DNA from 3 places in the Brevibacillus sp. JB24b genome. Region 3 is predicted to be linked to each of the others. Evidence: riboswitches for the same ligand, from Rfam matches in the RefSeq annotation. Region 3 holds a riboswitch; each other region holds the start of a gene.

Evidence for each region. A riboswitch is a leader RNA that binds a small molecule or an ion and turns the genes downstream of it on or off. The one in region 3 is predicted to bind lysine.
Region 1: linked by a shared signal. The riboswitch ahead of dapD (2,3,4,5-tetrahydropyridine-2,6-dicarboxylate N-acetyltransferase) and the one ahead of ACQV1I_RS06445 (aspartate kinase) in region 3 are both predicted to bind lysine.
Region 2: linked by a shared signal. The riboswitch ahead of ACQV1I_RS17880 (amino acid permease) and the one ahead of ACQV1I_RS06445 (aspartate kinase) in region 3 are both predicted to bind lysine.

The regions. Positions count from the first base shown of each region.
Region 1 is NZ_JBNVQV010000001.1:3,940,999-3,943,190, forward strand. It holds gene ACQV1I_RS18435 (aspartate aminotransferase family protein) at 1-119, opposite strand, end outside; gene dapD (2,3,4,5-tetrahydropyridine-2,6-dicarboxylate N-acetyltransferase) at 193-903, opposite strand; lysine riboswitch at 1,038-1,222, opposite strand; gene ACQV1I_RS18445 (hypothetical protein) at 1,297-1,563, opposite strand; gene ACQV1I_RS18450 (hypothetical protein) at 1,697-1,897, opposite strand; gene ACQV1I_RS18455 (WG repeat-containing protein) at 2,038-2,192, opposite strand, start outside.
Region 2 is NZ_JBNVQV010000001.1:3,822,332-3,824,523, forward strand. It holds gene ACQV1I_RS17880 (amino acid permease) at 1-1,169, opposite strand, end outside; lysine riboswitch at 1,392-1,580, opposite strand; gene ACQV1I_RS17885 (DUF418 domain-containing protein) at 1,677-2,192, opposite strand, start outside.
Region 3 is NZ_JBNVQV010000001.1:1,310,579-1,312,770, reverse strand. It holds gene ACQV1I_RS06445 (aspartate kinase) at 141-1,379, opposite strand; lysine riboswitch at 1,585-1,775, opposite strand; gene ACQV1I_RS06440 (SDR family oxidoreductase) at 1,941-2,192, shown strand, end outside.

The DNA.
Region 1 (2,192 bases), 2.6 Mb from region 3:
AGATACGCTTTTCCCTCTGTATCAAGTAAATAATTGCCTTCTCCCTTTTCAATTGCAATCGGCAATCGTTTGTAGGTGGACATCAAATAGGTTTCATCTTTTTGTAGCCAATCCGTCATGGGAAGACGCCCCTTTATTCAGCTCAATCAATTACTAGCTGATATGATATATGCCTTACGGTTTCTTACATATTTATAGCTGACGAAGTTCTTGCATAATCTCCGTTTTGGACTTGGTTTTTGCATCAATCTCTTTAATGATTCTTGCCGGTGTACCCGCCACTACTACGTTCGCAGGAACATCCTGTGTAACGACAGCTCCCGCAGCAACCACTGAACCTTGGCCAATACGTACACCTTCTAAAATAACAGCATTTGCTCCAACCAATACATCATCTTCAATGATGACAGGAGTCGCAGAAGGTGGCTCGATGACGCCCGCTATGACAGCTCCCGCTCCTATGTGGCAGTTATTACCAACCGTTCCGCGACCGCCAATAATAACACCCATATCGATCATAGTACCTTCTCCGATAGAAGCACCGATATTGATCACGGCGCCCATCATAATAACCGCATTATTTCCAATGTGAACCTGATCACGAATGACAGCGCCCGGCTCAATACGTGCCTGAATTTCTTTTGTATCTAGCATCGGGATTGCAGAATTACGACGATCGCTCTCTACTACATAGTCTTCAATACTGTCCTTATTTGCTTCAAGTACAGGCTGTACGTCCTTCCATTCGCCAAACAACACACCTACATTGCCTGTAATAAAGGTTTTTGTATTTTTACCAAAATCAATTCCTTCTAAATTACCCTTTACATGTACCTTCACAGGCGTCTTCTTCTCGCTCTTTTGAATAAAGCTGATAATTTCGTGGGCATCCATCATGTTCATCGATTGTTTCCTCCTACCAATTTGGTTTATGTAATAGCTTTTGCAAAATTACTGTTTGGAAAAAGAATAACCCCTTGATAAGCAAAAAAGCAATGAGTGGATTCGCCTACTCATTGCTGGTTTTACCATGGCAACTCATAAATAGCGCTCCACGAAAGGCACACCTTTCATGACAAGACGTACGTTATTCACGTACACCCCAGCCGTAGATTGCCGGTCAGCAACGACTTCGGCGCATTGACCTTTTATCCTGTTCTCATCGTCCCGGCGATGTAAAGCAAACAGGATGACTCATCCGCTGCGCACCTCTATTTTGGATTATTCTTATGTAATTTTCACTTCACTTTATCAGATAAACCCTTACCTGACAACCGCTTTGTACAAATGGATTTTTTAAGCAAATCGGTATAAAAGAAAAAGGGAAACGGGTACGATCACAAACGCCGTAGCAACAATCCCAACCCAACTGATCCATTGCTTAGAACGTTCACCAATTAATAAATGAACGAAACTAAAATAGATGGGAAAAACTCCAGTTCCAAAAGCAACTAATAAAAATAAGGAACTAAATTGTTCTCCTCGGTAAAACCTTAATCCATAGAGGAACCAAACAAACCAAACAGCTAGAAACACAAGTCCAATCAGATATGGTTTACGCATGAACGCTCTCCTTTTTAAGAAACTACCAAATTCGAATCCTTTCCATTTATTTATAACATACAATTCAGCAAATTTAAAAATTACAGAAGTAAAAAAGCACCCCCTATAAGGAGTGCTTTATCCATTTTTGTGTTTACATTTGCTGATTACTTTTTGCTTTTTTCTTCTGTGAGTGAGGAGTCTCCTTCATAAAGCTCGTATCGTATTCAACCCATACATGCTCCTCATCGTGCTTTGTTGTATCCTTCATAAGGCCTTTATACAAGTAGTAGAACAAGATGAAAGAGAAGACTAAGAAACCTATGATCGGATACATAGCAATGCCGATTTCCATGGTTTTATTTCCCCTTTCCAAATCATTACCAATATTATACTTTATTTAACAGAACATTCAAATGACTTTAGACACATTTTAGACATATTTTTATTCACAATAAAAGCTCTCGCTACTAATTCGCGAGAGCTTCGACACAGCTATTCCAAATCCCCTGGAAACTCCTTCATAACTGAACTTTTCCAAACGATTTCACCTTGTTTATTTACATAACAAAAGCTATATCCTTGTTCGTCATGGGTCACCTCATAAGCTAAGCCATTGTGAAATACACCGCCTGATTCAAACTGAGGTT
Region 2 (2,192 bases), 2.5 Mb from region 3:
GCTTTAAACGGCAATTCACTTAAACTATGCCCTTGCGCCACAAACGCCCGACGAAAGCGATAATGGCTAATGGCAATACCCAACCAGGCAATAAAACCAGACATACCAGAAGCGTTAAGTAACCATGTATATACAACTCCATCACCGAAAAGAGAAGCGAAGAAAGCAACCATACCAACTGATGCTGTCATCAATAGGCAGTAGATCGGAATACCGCGACGGTTTAGTTTCGTAAAAAATTTAGGTGCTTTCCCATCCTTCGCCATCGCCCACAGCATACGTGTAGAAGCATACATACCGGAATTACCCGCAGACAGTACAGCGGATAAAATAACAGCGTTCATCACAGAAGCGGCAAAAGCCAAACCTGCTTTTTCAAATACCATCGTAAACGGACTAATTGCAATCGTATCTATATCGCCACCCACCAAATTCGGACTGGTGTACGGAACTAACAAACCAATAACCAAGATCGCCAAAATATAGAACAACAGAATACGCCAGAATACCTGCTTGATAGCTTTCGGGATGTTTTTACGTGGATCATCGCTCTCTCCTGCTGCTACCCCGATTAATTCTGTGCCCTGGAAACTAAAGCCGGCAATCATAAACACCCCAAGGGCTGCCATAAAACCTCCGTGGAATGGTGCATCACCAACGGTAAAGTTCTTAAAGCCAACAGCCTCTCCACCCATAATACCAAAAATCATTAAGATACCAACTATTAGAAAAATAATAACCGTTGCTACTTTAATCATAGAGAACCAGAACTCAGACTCCCCGTAGCCTTTTACAGATAGATAATTTAAACCAAACATCAAAGCTAAAAATAAACCGCTCCACAACATTGACGAACTATCCGGGAACCAAAATTTCATTAAAAGCGTCGCCGCAGATAATTCGGCTGCAATCGTAATGGCCCAGTTATACCAATAGTTCCAACCTAACGCAAAGCCAAGAGCAGGATCTACAAACTTGGTTGCGTAGGTACTAAAAGAGCCTGACTCTGGCATAAAAGCCGCCATCTCACCCAAACTAGTCATTAAGAAATACACCATAATACCAATAGCCAAATATGCTAAAATCGCGCCACCAGGACCTGCTTGGGAAATGGCTCCACCACTTGCAAGGAATAGCCCTGTACCAATAGAACCGCCAAGAGCGATCATAGTGAGGTGACGAGCCTTTAGACCACGCTTCAGTTCTTGTGGTTGTCCCCCGTCTCTAGTAGCCGATGTGTTTGTTGACCTTTCGTTCCTTGATGTTGCTTGTGGCATAAAAAAACACTCCTTTGTCTGTTCATAGATACATGCAAGGAAGGAGTGGGAATATAAAAAATCCGCCAATCAAAACCTGACGACGGATTTATACATGACCCGCATCATACCTTCCATGAAGATAGCACAACACGCTTATTCGGCAAATAAACGTGACAGTTCTGCCCCTTTCGGAAACAGCCCCAGCCTGTACATTACAGAGTCTTTGTACAAACTTCGGCGGTCTTTCCTTTCTGATGGAGTCTACAACTTCTCTGTGTCTCGTCCAGCATACTCTTAAATACCGCAACCTCTACCTCACCAGATATGATGAGGATTTGCTATTTTATTAAAAAAGATAATGTAATTATAGATGATAAAGCAGTAGTTTTCAACTAGTTTTTTATAGCCTTCTATTGACTATGATCTACCATGACTTTGTTCTTTCAGCCGTAAAGGCTGCTTTTGCATATAAGTTGCGCATCTCCACAGCCATTCCATTGGTCCAAAAGCGTACTGAGATAACCACCACTTACTAAACATTACCTGTAATAGATAGATCGTAATACAATATATAAATCCAATCCACAGTGGAATACCTGCCGTATTGGGAATAAACAGGGAAAACAATATGACTGTTATCAATGTCTGCAATAAATAATTGGTTAATGCCATTCGTCCCACATATGTAAAACCTTGCATTTTTTCTCGTAAACGTTTGTTTTCCAGCAACAGAACGATAGAAACGAGATAAAAGACAAACAGCGTTTTTCCTGTCAATTGAATGTACTTTTGAATTTCTTCAGACACATAGACATCATGGCTGAAATAAAAACGGAACATCGGAATAAATAACAGAATCGTTACTACTAGACTCACGATCTGAGTGATGCGCAATCCACGTTTCCATTCATGGACACGTTGAAAAAAGTTGAT
Region 3 (2,192 bases):
AAAAAGTGTACTACTTGTCAATAGAATTCAGAAAAAACACATAAAGCCCGGTGGAAGTCTCTCCACCAGGCTCCTTGATTAATCCAATCCTATCCCTGTCCATTTGAAACACTCTACATTCTGTTTTATTTAAAAACAAATTAAGCGTGCACGACAGCATCCGCAGAAACATCCAATCCAAACGCCGTATGCAGTGTAGCTACAGCTTGCGCAACTTTTTCTGCTGGGATAACACAAGATACCTTAATATCAGAGGTAGATACCATCCGAATGAGAATATCCTGGCTGGATAAATGACTAAACATATCGGCTGCAACCCCCGGATTGGTTATCATACCAGCTCCTACAATTGAAACTTTTGCAAGGCCAGATTCATATTCCACATGCTCAAAGCCTAACTCCTCCTGATGAGCCGCCAAGGTCTCCAGCGTTCTATGTAAATCGTCAGCGGAGATCGTAAAGGAAACATTATTTGCTTTGTCATGATAGGTGCTTTGAATAATGATATCTACATTAATTGATGCGTCCGCCAATGCTTTAAATAATAAGGATAACATGCCTACTTTTACAGGCATTCCGATAACCGTTATAGAAGCTACATCTTTGTCATGAGCTATTCCGCTGATTACTTTCCCTAACTCCATGTTTGTCTCCTCCTCAACCAATGTTCCCTCTTCTTCTGTAAAACTGGAACGAACCACAAGTCGAACTCGATGTTTTTTTGCACTTTCCACAGAACGTGGATGCAACACACCAGCCCCTAGAGTTGCTAATTCTAGCATCTCATCATATGAAATGGAGCTTAACTTTTGTGCACGAGAAACAATGCGCGGATCGGCTGTAAATACCCCTGATACATCTGTGTAGATTTCACAGCAGGTAGCCTGTAGACTAGCCGCAATTGTTACCGCTGTAGTATCAGACCCGCCCCGTCCCAATGTTGTAATTTCTCCGTTTTCGCTAGCTCCTTGGAAACCTGCTACGATGACAATTTTCCCCTGCTGTAATTCTTGCTCAATCCGTTGACTGTTAATCGTACTAATGCGTGCCTTTCCATGCTTCTCTTCCGTTAAAATGCCAGCTTGCCAGCCTGTCATGGACACAGCTTCGTACCCTCTGCTTTGTAGGGCCATACTAAGTAACGCAATGGAAACCTGTTCGCCTGTGGCAAGCAGCATATCCATTTCACGAGCAGGCGGGCTCTCATGTAATTCCTTTGCTAAATCGACCAGCACATCTGTTGTTTTTCCCATAGCAGATACCACAACCACCATGGCATACCCGGCATCCTTATAACGGATAATTCTCTGTGCTACCTCTTGAATACGCTCCGCAGAGCCTACGGATGTTCCCCCGTATTTTTGCACCACAATTTCCATTTTGAATCTCTCCTCTGGTATATTCTGCTAGTCTGGATCATATGCCTTCCTTGGTTCATTTATAATGAAAGCTTTTTACTAATTAAAGTACAAAAAAGGCAACGACAAAGGAAATACCTAGTCGTTGCCCTAACTGGACATACACGGTCCCTCCTTCCCCTGATTCACGGAAATGCCAAAGCAAGTAATAATAGCTCTAGCAGCCCGGTGAGATAGCTCTCCATTTGCATGACGGGTAGGACATGCAAATGACAGTCTTACGCTTATTCAACGTAAGCCCAGCATGCACCGCTTGGGTATCGCGTGCACACTTCGGCAAATTCCCCTTTCCCAGCTCCATCATAGATTCCCATATCTCCGGAGGGTACTCTTGGTTTTTGCGCCTCTACCTCACTCCTGTATAGGGAAGTGAGGTTGTTGCTTATGAGATTATTCAGAATTATATCACGTTACTTTGCCAGTTACAATTCTTTTTGTTAAGGGATATAAGAACATATTAGCGTGATACAATGAGCATAGTTTTCGTATCTTTTTATATAGAACATGAAAGGAGGCTTTCTAATGAAAGATAATAAAACCTTGCAGAACCAACCCGAGGCAAACACGGACAATAAAACTCCTTCCTCCGTACATTTGAACTCAAAATCCACCTCGCCTGTTGTTCTTATCACTGGGTGTTCAAGCGGCTTTGGAAAACAAATTGGTATAGCTCTTGCAGAAGCTGGCTATCAAGTAATCGCCACAATGCGTGATGTAACAAAAAAAGAGCCTCTTCTTCAAGAGGCTTCAGCCCGTAGCATTGAGGATCGTTTA